DNA from 3 places in the Ectobacillus sp. JY-23 genome. Region 2 is predicted to be linked to each of the others. Evidence: riboswitches for the same ligand, from Rfam matches in the RefSeq annotation. Region 2 holds a riboswitch; each other region holds the start of a gene.
What was found. A riboswitch is a leader RNA that binds a small molecule or an ion and turns the genes downstream of it on or off. The one in region 2 is predicted to bind S-adenosylmethionine.

Region 1 (7,359 bases), 1.4 Mb from region 2:
ACAGACATTACAATGAATTTAATTGCCAGTGACCCCCTATCCGCGCTTGTACGGAAAGGAAAACGAATTTTTTACAGTGCCAACACGGATGAATATGCAGCTCCAATTACAGGGAACAATTGGATGAGCTGCGCTTCCTGTCATAGCGACGGAGATATTAACTCTCTTACGCTTAGCACTGCAAAAGGACTGAGAAATGTGCCCAGTAACGTGTTGACCACAAAAACAGGATTGTTCATGTGGGACGGATCACGTGATGATTTCACGGATTACATTCATACGGTACAGGGAGAAATGGGAGGAATGATGAACGTTGACCCAGGTCAGCCGATGCCAGCTGATGTGCAGCATATGTATGATGCATTGCTTGCGTATTTGGATGATCCGTCCTCATTTCCGGTGCCGAAAAGTCCGTATCGAGAGAACGGCAAGCTGACGAAAACAGCAGAGCGTGGTGAAGCGTTGTTCAATGGGAAAGGGAACTGTTTGAGCTGTCATGGCGGCGAATATTTTACTGCCAGCGTGAACGCGGTAGATGAGGTAGGCAAACTGACAACAGCGAATATGCAGTTTCTATATGATATTGGTACGGCGAGTAGTACAGATCAAGATTCAAAGGGAGATGCGCGCGCTGCTTTCACCAACGCGAGAAGTCGTTCTCAATTTGATCCACCTACATTAAGAGGTGTTTGGGCAACCGCGCCATATTTACATGATGGCAGTGCTAAAAGCATTGAAGAAGCGATTGAACGACATCAATATCAAGAACGGGCCGACTTGACGCAACAGGAAATTCAGATGATTGCATCCTATGTCAAATCGCTTGAGTAAAAAGGGACGGAGTAATTCGTCTCTTTTTTCATGTATTAGCTCTAATCGGAGAATTATATAAGTACAACTAGAAAAACCGACATTCTTTTTTGGTGGGAAAGAAGAACGGGCAAGGCGTGGTTGCGGTCAGGGTCTAAGAGATACCCGTGTCAAGTAAGAACATACACATGTAGCGAGGTGTTTTGGAGCTATTATTTTCTTGCTGTTTCTATGTCGAAAAAACTATGTAGACTTATATAACCCTATAGAGATAAGCTGACTATTCTCGTATTTCTTATGAACTTCGCTTTGCAATCTCCTCTGTTTTATCATACTATTAGTAATACTGCATGGGAAATAAACCCAATGTACAAATGGAGAGGAGGATGATGATGTACGCAAAAAAGCATCCGGATTATATAGCAGAACAAGATCGATTTGTGTTTACAAAGTCGTATATTCAACTGTTACTAGAGGCAGCGCGAAACAATGAAACAGAATATCGGGAACATATCCGGCAAGCCATTATGAACTTAAATTCTGACGATAGCTCTTTAGGTTATATTAGTCTTCTGACAAATGCCAAGTTTTTAGAGATGACAGAGCGTGAACATCGCCATTTAGAACGTGTTCAGCATAGGCCTTACTTTGCTAGAATTGATTTTCAAAATACGTCACAAAGCGCACCAGAGACACTATATATCGGGAAAATATCTTTGTTTGACCGTGAATCGCAAGAAGATATTATTGTAGATTGGCGATCACCGATTGCCAATGTGTACTATGATGGTAGACTAGGTCGAGTCTCTTATGAGGTAGAAGACGGAATGATAGAGGGAGATTTATCCTTAAAGAGGCAATATATCATTGAGGACGGGGCACTGCAGGAAATACGTGATATTGATATTACAACAAAGGACGAACTTCTGCAGCAATCTCTCGGCGGCAATGCTGAAAGCAGATTGACGGAAATTGTATCAACCATTCAAGAGGAGCAAAATCGGATTATTCGTGCTGACCTATATCATCCTCTTATCGTACAAGGTGTGGCGGGGAGCGGAAAAACAACGATTGCACTGCATCGCATCGCTTACTATATCTACAAGCACGCGCAATATTTTGCCCCCGAATCTATGATGATTTTAGCACCAAGTAAATTATTTTTAACCTATATTTCAGATGTATTGCCTGAACTCGGGGTAGATCAAGTGCAACAAACTACTTTTTTAGATTTTGTAACAGAGTGTATTAATGTAAAGCTGATATTTGCACGTATGGATGAGGCTCTTGTTGATTTATTACAGGAGGAAGACGCGCAAGTAAAGCGGGAAAAAGAACGCTTGTTGTCTTTTAAAGGCTCGTTACCGTTTGCCAAAATGATAAGCAGATATATGCAAGATATTGAAAGAAGCCTTCTGCCGCAGGAGGATTTTTGTATTGGTACGCTCACGGTTTACAAACACGAAAGACTTAGAAGGCTGTTTTTATATGAATATAAATATTTACCGGTATATAAACGAATCGACAAACTGAAGCGTGTATTGCAAAATCATGTGAAAGCCAAGAAAAAGGAAATGGAAGCGCGTATTATTGAACATTATGATAGTAAAATTGAAAGAGCACTCCTTATAAGAGACGCGACAAGGCGTAAGGAAACTGTCATTCGTCTGATGGACAAAAAGGAAGCGCTGCTGAAAGAGTTTCAGAAGGAATGTCGTACAGCGGTGGCAAGCTATATAAAAAAGTTTCCGAAAAAAGATGTGTTTTCTTATTATAAGGAGCTCCTTCAAAGTGCAGAGAACATGCGAAAGTATGGGCCCGAAGGATTGAGCGAAACAATTATAGCAAATATGACAGCTTCTTTGCGAAAGCGCAAGTTTCATTATGAAGTAGGTGATGCAGCTGCGCTATTATATTTACAACACCATCTGTACGGTGTGAAAAAGAATATAAAAATAAAAAGCATTATTATTGATGAGGCACAGGATTACACCTTATTTGAAATGTTTGTGCTTAAAAAAGTGTGTGGTACAGAGTTGTTTACGATACTGGGCGATTTATCGCAAGGCATTCATGGATACCGAGGAATTAAAGATTGGGATTTGCTAATCAAGCGTATCTTCCCCAAAGCTAATTATTTAACATTGCAAAGCAGTTACCGGACAACAATCGAAATTATGAACGTCGCAAATGCGGTTTTGACCGGTCACAGTGATGTACGTGTCCCGATTGCTATTCCGGTAGTACGACATGGAAATCGTCCTGTTTTTCAAAAATACGAAGGGGCAGCCGCTTTGCAGGAGGCTGTGGAATGTTTTGTAAAAGAAGGCAAGCAACATGGATTTAAATCGTTTGCCTTGCTTGGAAGAACAAAAGAAGAATGCAAAGAACTGTACCTTTTGCTACAGGAAAAGCTACCGTGTGCATTAATGACAGAGCAGCAAGAACTACGACATAATATGCTCTCCATTCTCCCTGTACACGTTGCAAAAGGGTTGGAATTTGATTGTGTAGGGATTGTTTCTTATAAAGAACGTTTTACAAAAGATGAATTGGACGTCAAGTTGATGTATGTAGCGATGACAAGACCTTTGCATCAGTTAACTGTATTTGCACAGCAAGAAGAGGATGTATTGTTGAATAGCATTGAACGTTCCTTACTAGATTGGCAAAGCTAGAGTGATCCAAATGTCATAAAACGCATATACCCGTCTCCATTATATAAGATTATTTTTATATTAACCTTATATACAGAAGAAAGGTATATAAATTTTTAAAGAAACATCTCCTTATAGAGGAGATGTTTCTTTTTGTAGCGCAAACGAAATGGCTTGTTTGGCATGCAAGTACGCTGTATCAAACAATTGTACTGACACGTCTTCTTGCGTAATTAAAAGAGGAATTTCAGTGCAGGCCAATAAAATGCCCTCCGCACCTTGTACAATTAAGTTTTGAATGATATTTTGAAAGCCGGCTTTTGTTTTAGGAGATAAAATTCCTTGACTGAGTTCATTCATGATAATGTTGTGCATCCAGGTGCATTCTTCTGAACTTGGACAAAGCGCTTGTAAACCATGAGATTCTAATCTTTCAACATAAAAATCTTTTTTGAGTGTGTGTTTTGTTCCGAGTACGCCAATTTTGTTTATAGATTGCATACGGATTGCTTCGGCGCTAGTATCACCAATATGAAGAAGTGGAATGGATATAGCTTCAGCGACTTCGTTTGCAAAAATATGGACGGTATTTGAACAAAGCAGCAAACAGTCAGCCCCCATCTCTTCCACTTGCTGTGCTGTTTCAATGAGTGCAGTTGTGAGCGACTCATCATCACCGCGTTCTAACCAATGAGTCACTTCAGTAAAATCCATCCCTTGAATTACTAGGGGAGCGCAATGAGAGCATGCTTTTTGGGCAAATTCGTTTAAATACATACTGTACAGTGATGTCGACTCCCAGCTTAATCCACCAATCATGCCAATTGTTTTCATACAAATCCTCCTTAGAATAAAATGTGACAGAGGACATAAAAAAGACCTCTTGTCATAAGAGGTCTTTTTTATTGAGTTCGACCTCTTATCTCTCAGAGCTTTTGCTCTGCAGGAATTAGCACCTTCCTGAATTTCAGGGGTTGCTGAGGCATCGTCGGGCCAGTCCCTCCGCCTCTCATGATAAGAATGAGTAAATTATGCAATTGTTCATATTATCTCAGTATTTTTAGAAAAATACAACTAATATAAAATATTTTATGATCGATGTGTACTTAATTTCCAATATATGTTATGTTTTATTTATGATTGATTAATCAATCATAAATAAAACATAAGGAGGAACAGCATGCTGTTTCAAAATAAAATATTTCGTTATTTATTCCTAAGCTATGGTGTTTCGTTACTTGGAAGCAGTTTTTCGACCATCGCTATTAACTTTTGGGTGTTAGAAACGACAGGAAGCGCTAGAATCATGTTTGTATTTTTCATGGTTGTTTTAGCTATTAATGTATTATTCGGGGGAGTGGCAGGAACCTTTGCTGATCGCTATGACCGCCGTACCATCATGTGGGTGTGTGATTTACTGAATGCAGCTATCATTTTCGTTGTAGCAGCTTGTATGTATACATCCTTTACATCCATTCCATTTCTCATCGTTTTATTTGGACTGCAAGTCTTTATCGGACTATTCCATGGTCCTGCATTTCAAGCCTCATTAAGCAACATAGTAGAAAAAGAGAATATGTCAAAAGCGACAGGTGCTATTACAATTATGGATAATATTTCTCGTATTAGTGGATTGGCTCTTGGCGGGTTATTTATTGGATTGTTTGGAAGTTTTACTGCCTTTTTAGTAAATACATGTACCTATATATTATCGGCAGGATTCGTTTTGATGGCAGGGGTCATTCCACAATCTCATCTTGCAGTAGAACATGATGGCAAGCTTCAAGAGAAAAAGTCTTTTTTTAAGGATTTTAAGGAAGGTTTACAATTGCTTGTAAAAGAACCTTTCATTCGTTCCGTACTTATTCTTTTTCCGATTTTAGGATCATCATTTACAATGGCGTTAATGATGATTCAAGTAACAGCTGTTCAAACATGGAAGGCGAAGGGATGGGAGTTTGGCTTGATAGAAGCTTGTATTCCATTCGGTTATATTCTGGGGTCACTCGTTATTATGAAATTAGATACACGAATCCAGCGAAAAGGATATTGGATCTTTGGCGGTTTTTTATTAATTGGGCCCATTTACTATTGCATTTCGGAAATCGAATATATCTCTTACGTATACCCGTTTATTATTTTACTTGGCTTTATGTTTGCTGTCTCAACTCTGCTTGTTAACATTGCTTTGCGTGTGCAAACCGCACCTGCTATTCAAGGTAGAGTATTTGGTTTTTTAGGGATGTTACACAGTGTATTTGGAACAATTGCAGTGGGAGTTGGAACATTTTTTGCTGACATTGCAGGACCGCAAACAGTTTTGGCAGTTACTAGTCTTGCTTTGATGATATTGGCTCTCGTATTGACAGCTACATTAAAACCTTTACGGGAACTGGGAAAAAAGAAACCGAAGTCAATCGTTGAAGTGGGGGTATAGGTAAGACTCTTATTTACGCCAGAGTGTCTAATCAAGGACAGAAAGATGATTTGGAAAATCAAATTGAGTTTTTGAAAACATTTGCCAATGCAAGAGGAATGATAGTTGATGAAATTGTTACGGATATTGGTAGTGGCTTAAATTACAATAGAAAACAATGGAACAAGTTGATTGATAGATGTGCGGAAGGTGAAGTTTCACGAATTATTATCGCACACAAAGATAGGTTTGTTCGGTTTGGTTATGATTGGTTTGAGCGATTTCTTCGCAAGATGGCAGTAGAAATCATTGTTGTTAACAATGATAAGTTGTCACCTCAAGAAGAACTTGTTCAAGACTTAATATCTATCATTCATGTTTTCAGTTGCAGAATATATGGATTGAGAAAATATAAAAAGAAACTGTCGGAGGATAAAGAGTTATGAAAAAAGCATACTTTATTGAGATTAAGCCGACAACTCAACAAATAGCTAAAATCAACCAAACCATCGGAGTGTGTAGGTATGTCTACAATCTTTATCTTGCCAAAAACAAAGAATTGTATCAAAGAGAGAAAAAGTTTATGAGTGGTTATGACTTCTCTAAATGGTTGAATAATATCCACACAAAAGAATACGATAAATGGATCAAAGAAGTATCTAGCAAAGCTGTTAAGCAAGCCATCATGAATGGTGATAAGGCTTTTAATAGATTTTTCAAAGGGTTGTCTAAATTTCCTAGCTACAAGAAAAAGAAAAATCAAAATGTCAAATGTTATTTCCCTAAGAACAATAAAACTGATTGGACTGTAGAAAGGCACAGAATAAAAATCCCAACGATTGGTTGGATAAAATTAAAAGAGTATGGTTATATCCCGAAAGATGCGATTGTAAAAAGTGGAACTGTTTCTCAACAGGCAGGAAGGTATTTTGTATCTGTCCTTTGTGAAGTGAATACAAGAAAACATGTAAACAAATTAAATGAAGGTGGTCTAGGCATCGACTTAGGCATAAAAGATTTTGCTGTTCGTAGTGATGGTAAAGTCCACAAAAACATTAATAAAACAGCAAAGTTGAAGAAATTAGAGAAGAAATTAAAACGTGAACAACGCTCTTTGTCACGCAAATACGAAAATCTAAAAAAGAGAGGTGAAAAAACTGTTGCTAAAAGAGCAAATATAAACAAAAACATTCTTAGAGTACAAAAGCAACATGTTCGACTATCAAACATACGAACAGAGTATGTAAAATGGGTTGTGAATGAATTGGTGAAAGCCAAGCCAATGTATATCACAATTGAGAATTTAAACGTAAAAGGGATGATGAAAAATAAGCATTTATCTAGATCAGTCGCAGAACAATGTTTTTATATGTTTAAAACATGGCTAATAGCAAAATGCAAAGAATATGGTATTGAATTACGCCAAGTAGACAGATTCTATCCATCTTCTAAATTGTGCTCATGTTGCGGTCAAAA
Region 2 (7,359 bases):
ATCGTTAAAGACGTTGGTACAGGTGTTAACCTATACGAAGCAGGCGATGTAGATCGCGCTGGTCTATCCGCTGAGTTTGTAGACAAGTACAAATCTTCTCCAGAGCTAGTAACTTCTAAAGATGCATCTGTGTTCTTCTTGCGCTTCAACCAAAAACGTGGTGGTCAAGACACTCCACTTGCAAACTTGAAAGTGCGTCAAGCACTTAGCATGTCCTTTGATAAAGCAGGTATTACAAACGTTATCCTAAACAATGGCTCTGTTCCTGCTGACTACCTGGTACCGCAAGATTTCGTTAAAGGTGCAGATGGTAAAGACTTCCGTGCAACAAACGGCGCAATGAACAAATTCAATGCTGATAAAGCAAAAAAACTTTGGGAAGAAGCAAAAAAAGAGCTTGGCAAAGACAAGCTAACAATCGAGTTGCTTAACTACGACACTGAATCTGCAAAGAAAATTGGTGAGTACTTAAAAGCTCAAATGGAGAAAAACCTTCCAGGTCTAACAGTTAATATTAAGCAACAGCCGTTCAAGCAAAAGCTTGATATTGAGACAAAAGAAGATTATGAAATGTCCTACGCTGGTTGGGGTCCTGACTATCCAGATCCAATGACGTTCATTGATATGTTCGTTACAAAAGGTGCACACAACCAAATGAACTACTCTAACTCTAAATACGATCAACTTGTTAAAGATGGAAAAACAACTTTAACAACAGATCCTAAGAAGCGTCTGGAAGCTTTAGCGCAAGCTGAGAAAATCTTGTTCGAAGATGCAGCAATTGCACCATTGTTCCAACGTGGTACATCTTCTCTAATGCGTTCTAACGTAAAAGGTTGGGTAGATCACAACTTCGGTGGAGACTACTCTTACAAATGGGTATACCTAACAGAGAAAGAAGACAAGAAATAATAAAAAAGAGAGCCTCGGCTCTCTTTTTTTATGTGAGAGAATTTTCTGTTAAAAAATCAGTTTGTTTCTTTTTCTATATTGATGTTATATCACCTTTTAGGAGTATTTCGCATACATATACAGCAAAAAAGATAGCGGGGAGCATATGTATGTATTCTTATATTGATTTTTTAGCCCTGTTTGGTGTGGGTAGTGCACATCCAGGCGGATTTGCTCTTACAAAACAATTATTAAAGCTTTTGCCGCTCAACTCAAATACAAAAGTGTTGGACCTTGGTTGTGGCACTGGCAAAACAGCTGTGTATATTGCCAAACAGTATGGATGTCAGGTGACAGCACTGGATTATCATCCTGTTATGATTGAAAAAGCCAAACAAAGAATATTACGAGAAAATGTCAATATAGAATTGGTACACGGCAATGCGGAACAATTACCGTTTGCGGATGAAAGCTTTGATATTATTATTACAGAGTCTGTTGTAGCGTTTACTAGTATCTCTCGTACATTATCACAGCTATATCGGGTGCTACGAAAACAAGGCTATGTAGCGGGTACAGAGATGACTGTTGAAAGGCCTTTGCATGCCCAGGAATACGCATATATTAGACAATTATACGGTGCTGCAGAATATTTAACAGAACAACAGTGGTATGAGTACTTTACTAAGCAAGGTTTTCAATGTGTGGACGTGATACACAGAGACACAGTGGCAACAGCGCAATATGAGTGGACACCAGAATGGGATATCTCCGCAAATATTTCTCCATCTCTCTATGAAATATGGGAGCAACATGAAAAGATTTTAGCTATGTATGGCCATGTACTTGGACACCGTGTGTTTCGATGTCAAAAGTAAGAAGGAACCTTGTATGAGGCTCCTTCTTTGTATGAGATGCGGTTCGAATAACAAACATTAAAAGAAGAATAGAGCTGCTAAAGCGATACCCACAATAAATCCTAACCCAAGTGCATACGCACCGCCATAATAGTCATCGTCACATCTTCCGCGGCAATCCCTTCTCTCGTAACCATAGCGATTGCGATCTTCATTGTACCCATATACTTCTTCATCGTATGGAATATAGCCAAAGCCACGATTATATCGTTGTCGAACAGGCTCAATCCAAACGGAATCATCGGAAACCTTTTTAATCCTTCCGATATGATAGTTACCAGATTTGTCTTGAATACGTACAACTCTGCCATTATATTGACAGCATAGATGATAACATTGTTGTCGGTTCATTATAAACCTCCTTTCACCTCATGATAGAGTATGACAAAGGACAAACATTGCTTGTGTGAATATCTCGAATGTATGAGTAAAAAGAAGTATAAGCATTGCATTTATCTGTAAAAATTTATAGTATTAGAGGGATATAGATAGATAGGGGATAGATGATGCTGGCTGAGAAATTACTGTTACATATTTTAATTATTATGGCACCGATGTTTTTTTATGGGTTATTTATAGAACACCACTCATTGAAGAAATCAAAGATACTCGGCGGTATACTTCAAGGAGTAGCGGCCTGTTTATGTATGTTATTTCCATTTGTAAGCCACGGGTTTCATTGGGATTTACGATATGTCCCTATCATTGTAGCTTTTTTGTATGGAGGCCCGAAAGCAGGAACAATCGCCTTCTTAATGGTCATATGTATGCGCATTGCAATCGGTGGTCCTCTTGTTTTATATGGTATAGGTATTATTGTGTTATCTGTGTTGTTTTCTTTTATGTTCGTAAAGCGATTTTATGAACATCCATCAAACCACAGAATCATCATAGGTGTGTTAATGGGTTTTTGGTCTGCTTTCTCTGCTACCCTAACCGTGTTGTTTTACATGTGGAACACAAAATCCTGGAAAGGTGGCCTGGCTGATGATTTAGTACCTATTGCGCTCATTCAGATGCTAGGTATGACTGCTTCTGTTTTAATGCATGAACGAATTGTGGAACGAATTGTGATGCGCCAAGAGATGGAACGTGTCGAAAAAATGAATACACTCGGAGAGTTGGCGGCATCGATTGCTCACGAAGTACGAAATCCTCTTACTGTAGTGAAGGGCTTTTTACAAATGATGAAGCAAGGTGAAAATTATCAATATGTGCCGCTTGTGCTGAGTGAAGTAGAACGAGCAGAAAAGATTATTAGCGACTATCTTAATTTTGCCAAACCACAATTTCAAGAAAAAAGGCGTTTTTGTTTAGATATTGTATTAAATGAGGTTTGTATATTGCTAGAACCATTAGCTATGAACAAAGGAATTTCTTTACAAGTTAAAATTGGGGCAAATCCACTTCTTGAGACCGATGCAGATCAGTTGAAACAAGCATTATTGAATATTATTAAAAATGCCATTGAAGCTACCTCATCAGGAGGTGTAGTTGTTGCAACTGCTGCTGTAAAAAGTGGTGTTGAAATTCGAATTGTGGACACTGGGAAAGGGATGACCACCGAGCAGCTTAAAAGAATCGGAACATTGTTTTACACAACGAAAGACCAGGGAACTGGACTCGGGACATTGGTCTCTTTGCGTATTATTAACACAATGAACGGAACACTGATGTATAAAAGCCAACCAGGAGTCGGTACAGAAGCTACCATTACGTTACCTACAGTATAATCTTCACCCCCATAAAACAAGAGAATACCGGGTATACTAATGCAACAATACAAATAACAGTCTTTTAGCTGTATTGTAAGTTGATAAAGGGGCGTCTAAAATGCGATACCGGCTACTTTTATTGATATGTTTTATCATTCTTGGAGGTTGTGCGACAGGAACAGCCAATTTGAGAGTGCATAAAAATGGCAGTGCTGATGCAACAATTCAATTTGCGCTAAAACAGGAGTTAAAGCGTTATACAGCTGATTTAAATCCATTTTCGTCTATGGAAGATGTACTTCGCAATCAAGGGTTTCAGATAGAGGAGTTTAATCGTCAAAAAGAATTTGGCTTTGAAGCAAAGCGTCACTATCATTCATTGCGTGAATTACAAGGAAGTGCAGCGACAAGTATTCCTGCCAGTGTAGAGAGTCGTATGTTACATGTTTCGTATGAAGAAAAACACTCTCTATTTTTTACGACGTATCGCGTACGTGCAAGGGTTGATTTACAACCTTTGTATGATGATTTTCTATACACGTTTACTCGTAAGTTCCAAGCCGCGGATTGGACAGCGAACTATATTGGAGATGAGCTTACTAAACAGTTGTTGCTTCATGTGAGAGTCATATTACCCATTAGAGCGTCATCGTCTAATGCAACGCAGATTGCTAAAGGCGGCAAAGAACTGGAGTGGAAAATGAGCTTACGTAAGGTTAACGATTTGCGTATGGAAGTAAAAGTGCCTCGTATACGCAACTTTGCCGTAGCCGCTGGAACAGGACTATTATTTTTGATTATTCTGTTCGTTTGGTGGAAAAAACGCCGTCTGCAAAAAAAGAAATAATTGTATAAATTTTCGGAATTACATTGACTTTTATACGAGTAATCCTTACAATTGTGAATACAACTGTATATCGTTATTTTCTTATCTAGAGAGGTGGAGGGACTGGCCCTTTGAAGCCTCGGCAACGGATTTACTATAATACCGTGCCAAGTCCAGCAAGCATCTGCTTGAAAGATAGGGGAATGAAGTATTTGTATATTTCAGCCTCTTTCTGTCTTTAGAAAGAGGCTTTTCGTCTAAAAGGAGGATTGCTATGAAATATGGATTTTGGATGCCGATTTTTGGTGGGTGGCTCCGTAATGTAGATTATGAACATATGCCGCCAACCTATGCGTATGCAAAAGAAGTAGCACAAGTAGCTGAGCGCTGGGGATATGATACGACTCTTATTGCTGAATTATATCTTAATGATATTAAAGGGCCAGAGCACGACTCATTAGAAGCTTGGACGACAGCTGCAGCTTTAGCAGCTGTTACAGAGAAGATTGAAATTATGACTGCAATTCGACCAGGGTTTCATAACCCAGCTGTGGCAGCTAAAATGACTGCCAACATTGATCATATCAGCAAGGGTCGTTTTACACTGAATGTGGTTTCAGCTTGGTGGGCAGAAGAAGCGAGGCAATACGGCGGTATTTTTTCAGAGCATGATGAACGATACGAGCGTACGAATGAATTTGTAGATGTATTAAAGGGGCTATGGACAGAAGAAACCTTTACATATGAAGGTAAATATTATCATATTGAAAATGCAAAGCTTGCTCCAAAACCTGTACAAAGACCGAATCCTATTTTGTATGCGGGCGGGGAAAGTGAAAAAGGCAAGCAAAGTATTGCATCTTTTGCGGATGCGTATGTAATGCATGGAGGGACACCTGAAGAAGTTAGCATAAAGATTGCTGACATGAAGGCGCGCAGACAAGAAATTGGTAGGGAAGCATTTCATTCCTTTGGTATGGCCGCATATGTAATTTGCCGCGATACAGAAGAGGAAGCAACAGAAGAACTACAACGTATCACAGATATAAAAACTGGAAGTGCATACGCTGGATATGACGATTTTGTGAGCAAATCACAGCTTGAACAACAAGTAAAGCTATATGATTACTCAGTTTCTAATCGTGGGTTACGTCCTAACTTAATTGGAACACCTGAACAAATTGCAGAGCGTATTCTAGCTTTTGAACAAGCTGGTGTGGACTTATTATTACTACAATTTTCACCGCAACTAGAAGAGATGGAGAGATTTGCTAAGCATGTGATGCCGTTAGTTGAACGAAAAAGAAATCAGATTACAACATAGAAAGAGAGTGGAAATGATGGGGAAAATTTATGTAATTCACGAAAACAGTGAGTGGACAGTGCATTTAACAAAGCGATTGGAAGAGTTGAAACTACCTTATGAAGAATGGCATCTCAATGAAGGTTGTATTGATTTATCAACGGAGCCACCTGAAGGTATCTTTTTTAGTCGCATGAGCGCATCTGCACATACAAGGGGACATCGTTATGCACCGGAATATACAGCAGCCGTTTTGCATTGGTTAGAGGCACATGGTCGTAAAGTATATAATGGCAGCCGTGCGCTTTCTCTAGAGGTTAGTAAAGTACTGCAGTATCTTGAGCTTGAAAAGCATGGTGTACGAACACCAAAAACGGCTGTTGCGGTAGGTCGTTCGCAAATTTTAGAAGCGGCAAAGCGCTTTGATGGATGTCCTTTTATTACAAAGCATAATCGCGCTGGTAAAGGTCTTGGTGTGCAGTTGTTTCAAAGTGTGGAAGCACTGCAGAGATATGTGGAAAGTCAAGCGTTTGAAGAACCTGTTGATGGCATCACATTGGTGCAAGAATATATCCATTCGCCTGAGTCTTATATTACACGCTGTGAATTTGTAGGGGGCAAGTTCGTTTATGCCGTGCGTGTCGATACAACAGAAGGATTCCAATTGTGCCCTGCAGATGCTTGTCAAATTGGAGACTTATTCTGCCCTGTAGGAGAGGAAGTAGAAACAAAGCCAAAGTTTCAAATAATAAACGATTTTCAGGAAGATGTTATTGCAAGCTATGAAAACGTGCTTGCGGCTAACGGAATCAGCGTAGCCGGCATTGAGTTTATACGCGATGCAAACGGAATTATTTACACGTATGACATTAATACAAATACAAACTATAATTCTGATGCTGAAGCAGTGGCAGGTGTATATGGAATGCTTGAAGTTGCGAGGTTTTTACAGAGTGAACTGCAAAAGTACCATCCAAACAGTGTAACTACTCTTTCGTAATAGATATAGTGAAGAGATCTTTGTCAGATGATGAAGATCTTTTTTGTGTTTGATAGACATGTCAGCCCGGCTTGTACATATATTGTAACAGATACGATTGAGGAGGTTTATATGGATCCGATGTATACAGGCAGTATTATATCTTCGCTTTGTACAATAGCGGGGGCAGTTCCTGCTATGTTTTTACAGCATATTTCGCATCGAGGTCGTGATATATTACTGGCATATACAGCTGGGATTATGGTAGCGGCTTCTACCTATGGATTAATCCCCTCAGCTATGAAACTATCAAATATATATGTGCTGACTATTGGTGTGTTGCTTGGAACGATTGCACTGACTTTTCTGGATAGTTGTCTGCCACACATAGAGCTTGAAAGGAAAGAACATCCGTTTCAAGGCGGCCAACCCTTACTTTTAATTGCGATGGCTTTTCATAATATACCGGAAGGCCTTTCAGTAGGTGTGAGTTACGGTAGTCATGTAGCTGATTTAGGACCATTGGTTTCATTTGCGATTGGACTGCAAAATGTACCAGAAGGGTTTCTGGTCGCCCTTTATTTAGTATCGCACGGCGTAAAACCAATATATGCTTTATTGTGTACGGCTTCTACAGGAATATTGGAGCTTGCCTTTGGTATCATCGGTATTTCATTTGCCGGACAATTCTCCGCGATTGTTCCGTATGGACTGGCGTTTGCGGCAGG
Region 3 (7,359 bases), 1.4 Mb from region 2:
AAGAATGCGATCAGCAATTTGCAGTGCTTCATCTTGTTCTGCAGTGAAATATAAAACACCAGCGCCTTTTTGCGTAGCATCTGAAATAAAGCGGAATACATCTTGTTTTGCTGCCATATCAATGCCTTTTGTAGGTTCATCTAAAATGAAAACCTTAGAGTGGAAACCAGCCCATTTTGCGATAGAAACTTTTTGTTGATTCCCTCCGCTTAAACGGCCAACTTGAAAATGTACGTTTCTTGGTTGAATATTGAATTGTTCACTTATCTTTAGGGCGTGTTCTTCTTCAGATTTTACATGCAAACGTCCTTTACGATGAAGTGACAAATGATTGCTGATACTTTCACTTACGAATAAACCTTGTTTGCGTCGTTCTTCTGGTACAAGTGCTATACCTGCACGAATAGCATCAGAGGGGTTACGGAAGCGTTGCTTCGTTCCATTGATAGTAACCTGAACGGGCTCACGGGCACCAAATAATGTTTCAGCTACATCAGATTTACCGCTGCCCAAAAGTCCATAGATGACTACGACCTCTCCTTTTTTGACGTGAAGTGCATGATGCTCGAATAGATTCTCCGCTGTTGTTAAATCCTTTTCCAAGCGTTTCGCGGGTTTTACCTCACCAGCTATTGCGGTAACAATATCTTTATCTGTCATAGTAGCAGGAGAAGCAGTACAAACTACCTGCCCATTACGCAGGAGTGTCATTTTATCTGCTAGCTGTCTAATTTCGGATAAACGATGCGATACAAGAAGAATACCAACACCCTGTTTCTTCAATGAATGAATTAGCTCTAATAAATGTTGTGCTTCTTTTGGACCGAGAGCTGAGGTAGGTTCATCCAACAATAAAAATTGGACATCATCAGATAGTGCCCTGGCAATTAAAATGAGCTGCTTTTCATAAAGTGAACATTGTGAGATGGGTTGTTTGACATTCAGATTCAGTCCCACCCGTTTTAGTAAGCGCGCTGCTTCTTGTTCCTTTGCTTTTTTTGAAAAATAAATTCGCTTTTCGCGCACAATTTGATTCAGTAGTACGTTTTCCAGTACAGATAGCTCTGACATAAGAGCATAGTCTACTTCCTGTGCTACAAATGCAATACCTTTTTCATGCGCCTGTCTGGGTGATTGGAAGGAAACTTCTTTATTATCCAAATGGATAGCACCGGAAAGGGGCGAGAAATCGCCCGCTAGCATCCGTAAAATCGTGCTTTTCCCAGCGCCGTTCATACCAAGCAGAGTATGAATGGTTCCACGTTCAATCGTAAACGTAATATCTGTAACGACAGGCACGTTTGTATAACTGTGAGTAATGTGCCGTAATGCTAAACTCATTATTGCTTCTCCTTTTCCAGCTTGCTCATCCAAGGAGAATAAGCTGCTTGAGAAGCGCCCCAGCCCGGAATATGTTTTTCTAGGCCATCCATTGTCACACCCTCAGCAGGTAGCTGATTTTTCTTCACTAGGTATGGCTCTAAACTATATACTTCAGGTGTGTCTTCTCCAGCAGCCTTTTGATATAGAAAGCGAGCTTGAATTTTACCCACTTCGGCTGGATCAGTTGCTGCTGTAGCTGTCCAAGGAGAATTCTCTTTTTGGATAAGCTGCAAGTCTTCATTGCTTAAGTCAATTCCATACACCTTAATATCGGTTCGGCCAGCCTGCTCCAGAGCTTTAACGGCACCTTTGGCGAATTCGTCCCACGTGGCAAAGATAGCATCAAGATCGCCTTTTTTTGGATATTTTTTCAGCAGTGCTTCTACTTGTGTCTGTGTGTCTAAAGCTGTATTGTTAGAAGCTGTTCCAAACCGTGCAACTTCTTTGATGTTCGGATAACGTTTATAAAATGCATCAATCATTGTGCTGCGTCTTTCCATTGGAGCAAAACCGCCTACCCAAAGTACTGCGATTTCACCAGTCCCGTTCAAGTCTTCGGCTAATGTTTTTAGCGATTTCCATGCTAAGCTGTAGTCATCTTGGTCAATGACAGTAACACCTGGTAAGCGCAAATCGTTATCAAATGCAACAACAGGAATGTTTGCAGCCAAAGCTTTTTCCACACCGTTTTTCAAGGCCTCCGAGCGACCATGATCAATCAAGATACCGTCTACCTTAGCATTGATCGCTGTATCTAAGTTTGCAGCCATTTTGGCTAAGTCATTATCCGAGTTATATACCTGTACGGTACCACCGAATGCTTCTACTTGTTTTTTGACTCCTTCGATATATTGTGATGAAAAAGTACCAATTGACATTTGCATAATTAAAGCAATTTTTAACGGCTTTTGTACTTTGACAGGAATCTCTGTATTGGTAGGTACTGTCTCTTTCTGCTCTTGTTTGGTAGCAGTTTGTTTTTGCACTGTTGCGGCATTCTGCTCGTTTGTGCACGCTCCAAGTGCCAATACGGATGTAAGTAAGACTGCTTTTGTCCATTTTTTCATTTTTGTTTTCCTCCTGATTTATCAAGAACGGTGCAGACGCAAAAAGCCGCCTTTACACAAGAAAAGGCGGCGTCGCTGATTGCTTTCAGCTCTTATCCCTCAGCACGTTATGCGCTGCAAGAATTAGCACCGTGCCCATAAATGGGTCGGTTGCCGGGCTTCGTAGGGCTTGTCCCTCCACCTGCTCTTGATAAGAAATTTGATATGAAACTGTTTTAAATTATCTGTCTTTTCTTTTTATCTGTCAATAGTTTTTTAGGATATAGTTCATTACGGTTACATGTAGCCCAGAAAAATTCGGATTTTATATAGCTATTGGATAAAAGAAATAGTAAAAAGGCCGCAATGTGCGGCCTTTCAATTAGTGAGGTAAAAACACCAGTTGATACAAGAACAATACAGCGAACATATACACTAGCGGATGTACTGCACGGAATTTTCCTTTTACAACCTTCATAAGTGGATAAGAGATAAAACCAAGAGCGATACCTGTTGCGATGCTAGATGTCAGCGGCATGCTAAGAATAACTAAGAACGCCGGGAATGCTTCATCAAATTCATTCCACTCAATATGACGAACAGCGCCCATCATTAAGCAGCCCACGATAATGAGTGATGGTGATGTAATCGCTGCAACGCCAGATACAGCACCAACTAGCGGACTGAATAAAGCGGCTACTGCAAAAAGAGCGGCAACAACAAGTGCAGTCAAACCTGTACGTCCACCTGCAGCAACGCCAGCAGAGGACTCAATATATGCAGTTGTTGGGCTTGTACCGAACATAGCACCAACAGTTGTTGAAATAGAGTCGGAAATCATGGCACGTCCGCCGTTCGGCAACTTACCATTCTTTACAAGACCAGCTTGCTGTGCTACACCAAGAAGCGTACCAGTTGTATCAAACAATGTAACAAGTAAGAATGAAAACACAACGCCGTATAGCCCATATTGAATTACATCAGAAATGGCTGTGATTGGATTTGCAACAATAATACCCTCTGGTAATTGTGGCAGTGACATTACGCCTTTTGTAAAGGATAATTGCTTTGTGAAGTACGCGATAATACCTGTAATTAGCATTCCGATAAACAACGCGCCTCGAACGTTAAGGGACATTAACATAATAGTTACTGCAAGACCCACCAATGCCAAAATAACAGGAGCGGAGTGTAAGTCTCCAAGGCCAACCAGATTGGAAGGATGCTTTGTAATAATACCAGTTAAACGAAGACCAATAAAAGCTATGAACAAGCCAATACCAGCTGTAATTGCATGCTTTAAATTTTCAGGAATAGCTTCCATTAGTTTTGTACGAAATTTTGTTAAAGACAATACAAGAAAAATCATACCAGTGACGAATACTGCAGAAAATGCAATTGCAAATGTTACCTCTTCATGCGCTTTTACAACAGAATAAGCAAAGTAGGCATTTAATCCCATACCCGGTGCAATTGCAATTGGCATATTAGCAAAAAAAGCCATACATAGTGTACCGACAACTGCTGCAATTACTGTCGCTGTAAAACCTTGCTGAAACGGCACACCCGCATCCGCTAAAATAACGGGGTTTACGATAATGATATATGCCATTGTTAAAAAGGTTGTAAGACCTGCAATAATTTCTGTTTTTACAGATGATTTATGCTCTGATAAATTAAACATACTTGTAACCTTCCTTTTTTACGAATAATAATCACAACAGTTATATATATTATTCGGTAATGTTTGATTTGGCAAGAGTTTTTTTGGAAAATCGAATGTTTTTTATTGTTTATATAGGTATCGTTAAGAAATTAATGGATTTTAGCGGTAGCATAGCTTCTTTTTGTTTGTGTATAACGTCTTCTTTACCTATTATGTACAATCCTTTTATATTTTGACTCCTTATGTACATTCTATATAAATGAGCAAAGCTTGTATAAGTTTACGTAATAGAAGGGAGTAAAGAACAATGGCGAATAAGAAGCAGATTCAAGCACCGCAGCATCAACAAAAGCAACCAGGTATTGAATCTTTGATGAATCCCCTGCCGAAGTTTGATCAGGGGTATAAAGGTTCAGGGAAATTACAGGGAAAGTGTGCGTTGATTACAGGTGGAGATAGCGGTATTGGTCGAGCTGTGGCAGTAGCGTTTGCTAAAGAAGGAGCGCATGTTGCGATTGCTTATTTAGATGAGCATGAAGATGCAAATGAAACAAAGCGTATTGTGGAGAGTCAAGGTGTGAAATGTTTGTTGCTGGCAGGCGATTTAAGTGAGGAGACACAATGTAAAGATATAGTAGCACAAACAGTAGCGCAATTAGGTGGTCTTAATGTGCTTGTAAATAACATTGCCCAGCACTATCCGTGTCAAAATTTGCTTGAACTTACTGCTGATCAATGGGAGAAAACCTTTAAAATTAACGTTTTTTCCTATTTTTGTACAACCAAAGCGGCCCTGCCGCACATGAAAGCAGGAGACACTATTATTAATACAACTTCTATTACTGCTTATGAGGGAAACGAACAGCTTTTGGATTATTCTTCTACAAAGGGAGCAATTGTTACATTTACAAAATCATTGGCAAAATCTCTTATGCAACAAGGAATTCGCGTGAATGGTGTTGCACCTGGTCCAATATGGACCCCACTTATTCCAGCGAGTTTTGACAGCAAAAAGGTGTCTGAATTTGGGAGCGATTCACCGATGGGACGGCCAGGTCAACCTTATGAGCTGGCACCAGCTTATGTATATTTGGCCTCAGCCGATTCTTCTTATGTATCGGGGCAGATGTTGCATGTCAACGGTGGGACCATTATTGGGTAAGCTAGGGATGAAGAAGTTGAGGGTTCTATTCATATTGATTATGGTACTGCTTTTACCTATAGAAGTACGAGCGGCACTTCCAGATCATCTGATTTTAATTAACATTGAGACAAACCAACTATCGTATTTTGAGAACGGCAATTATATACGAACGTTTCCTGTTTCAACAGGTAAAAAGGAAACACCTACACCGGAAGGAAAATTTTTAATTGCTAATAAATATAAGAATAAGAAATATCACCGGAAGAAGATTGAAGGCGGTGCTTGGAACAACCCTCTTGGTACAAGGTGGATGGGACTTAATTACAAAGAATATGGTATTCATGGTACCAATAAAGAACATTCTGTAGGCACATACGAATCAAATGGATGCATTCGCATGAATGATCGTAACATTCAATGGCTGTATGATAGAGTGCCGCTACATACACGGGTAATCATTAAACGATTTTATATTTCGCCTGAAATGATGGCTCATACGATGGGGTATCGTGTAACGAGTTGGAGCGGAAAACAAGTACAATCTCATCAAATTGGGAGAATACGCTTGATAGATCGTACAATGTTATATTGGCGAGATTTAAACGGAACGTATTATCCAATCAAACAGGTTATGCCAAATGAAACGTACGCAGTTTTCTCACATGATGGTGCTGGCACATATCATATTGGGAGTGGATTTTATATTATTGACAAAGTACAAGAAGATAGTGTTTATGAGCAAATCCCAAACCATATTCTTGTTAATCAATATAAAAGAAAACAAGGCGTCCTGTGACACCTTGTTTTTTTGCGAAGCTGATTTTTTTGTTATGGTCGATTTTTTTCAAACCACTGTTTAAATGTATCTTTTTCTTGTTCGCCTTCAATACGATCTACTTCTTGCCCATCTTTGAAATGGATTACAGTTGGTGTTCCGGTAATCTTATAGCTGTCCCAACCTGCTTGATATTTTTGAAGGTCAATCACTTTCATATCAATACCCATGTCTTTTGTCATCGGTACAATTACCGGTGAGACACGTGCGCAATGCACGCAGGATGTTTGATAAAAATAAACAATTGAATCTTTTTTGTCTTTGACCAGCTTGTCCAATTCGTTTAATGAAACAGAATTTTGATAGTACTCAGCTTTGCTGTCAGATTTTTTCTCTTGTGTAGATACAAATGCAATGGCACCGAGTAAAACGACAAGAATTAGTGTAAAGATAATCATTTTTTTCATGCTTTGAAAGCTCCTTTTCTTAGTATAAATCCACTGGTAACTGCAACAATGATAAAAGCGATAAGAGCTAGGAAGGGAATCGTGACAAAACCGAACCAATTAATGTAATCCCCCGTACAAGGAACACGACCGCAAGAGGCGCCAGCTTCTGATAAAGCAGGAATTTTTTGCAACGCATAATGATACATGGAAAAACAAGCACCAATGGATGCAAGCGGCAGTGTATAAACGGCAATTTTATAATCTTTGCGAATTATAGCTATGCCGAGAAGTAAAATGAGCGGGTACATTAAAATGCGTTGATACCAGCATAGTGTACAAGGTTCATATTTCATAATCTCAGAAAAATATAAGCTCCCTAAAGTTGCCGTTAAAGAAGCAGCCCAAGCCGTGAACAGCGCATACTCTAATTTTTTTTCAGTCGTCATGCAGGTTTCCCTCTTTTCTACTGTTACTAACTAAATTATAGTACGAGTCATTTCTTATGTAAAATGTATTTGCTGTGAATTTTGATAATAGAAATTATTTCCCTTGACTACTAGCATCGCGTAGAAAATGATATGATAATACACGAATGTTCTTTACATACAGTCAGAACAAATTTTATTTGCAGGATTAAATATAATTCTTGTCGAATTATTGCACAGGAAATAGCATTCTGACTCAATAAGACTTCAAGGTGGGAGAGGATAAACGTGAATTGGAAAACAACTTATGAACGCTGGGCAAACGCTCCGCAACTAGCTGAGGATGTAAAACAAGATTTAATTCGCGTCAGCGAAAATGAAAAAGAATTAGAGGATTGCTTTTACAAAAATCTAGAATTTGGTACGGGCGGTATGCGCGGTGAAATTGGACCGGGAACCAACCGAATGAAT

Region 1: another riboswitch for S-adenosylmethionine. It lies ahead of MUG87_RS15975 (aspartate/glutamate racemase family protein); the one in region 2 lies ahead of MUG87_RS03480 (LLM class flavin-dependent oxidoreductase).
Region 3: another riboswitch for S-adenosylmethionine. It lies ahead of MUG87_RS16275 (sugar ABC transporter substrate-binding protein); the one in region 2 lies ahead of MUG87_RS03480 (LLM class flavin-dependent oxidoreductase).

What each region holds. Positions count from the first base shown of each region.
Region 1 is NZ_CP095462.1:3,161,884-3,169,242, forward strand. It holds gene MUG87_RS15965 (beta-propeller fold lactonase family protein) at 1-831, shown strand, start outside; gene helD (RNA polymerase recycling motor HelD) at 1,203-3,488, shown strand; gene MUG87_RS15975 (aspartate/glutamate racemase family protein) at 3,600-4,301, opposite strand; SAM riboswitch class I at 4,384-4,488, opposite strand; gene MUG87_RS15980 (MFS transporter) at 4,648-5,904, shown strand; partial or broken gene MUG87_RS15985 (IS607 family transposase) at 5,907-6,329, shown strand; gene MUG87_RS15990 (RNA-guided endonuclease InsQ/TnpB family protein) at 6,326-7,359, shown strand, end outside.
Region 2 is NZ_CP095462.1:666,762-674,120, reverse strand. It holds gene MUG87_RS03505 (peptide ABC transporter substrate-binding protein) at 1-912, shown strand, start outside; gene MUG87_RS03500 (class I SAM-dependent methyltransferase) at 1,062-1,769, shown strand; gene MUG87_RS03495 (hypothetical protein) at 1,827-2,159, opposite strand; gene MUG87_RS03490 (ATP-binding protein) at 2,315-3,541, shown strand; gene MUG87_RS03485 (hypothetical protein) at 3,711-4,370, shown strand; SAM riboswitch class I at 4,449-4,551, shown strand; gene MUG87_RS03480 (LLM class flavin-dependent oxidoreductase) at 4,624-5,673, shown strand; gene MUG87_RS03475 (ATP-grasp domain-containing protein) at 5,690-6,652, shown strand; gene MUG87_RS03470 (ZIP family metal transporter) at 6,764-7,359, shown strand, end outside.
Region 3 is NZ_CP095462.1:3,209,837-3,217,195, forward strand. It holds gene MUG87_RS16270 (sugar ABC transporter ATP-binding protein) at 1-1,344, opposite strand, end outside; gene MUG87_RS16275 (sugar ABC transporter substrate-binding protein) at 1,341-2,450, opposite strand; SAM riboswitch class I at 2,540-2,647, opposite strand; gene MUG87_RS16280 (NCS2 family permease) at 2,812-4,113, opposite strand; gene MUG87_RS16285 (SDR family oxidoreductase) at 4,403-5,257, shown strand; gene MUG87_RS16290 (L,D-transpeptidase) at 5,265-6,035, shown strand; gene MUG87_RS16295 (thioredoxin family protein) at 6,068-6,481, opposite strand; gene MUG87_RS16300 (disulfide oxidoreductase) at 6,478-6,909, opposite strand; gene MUG87_RS16305 (phospho-sugar mutase) at 7,177-7,359, shown strand, end outside.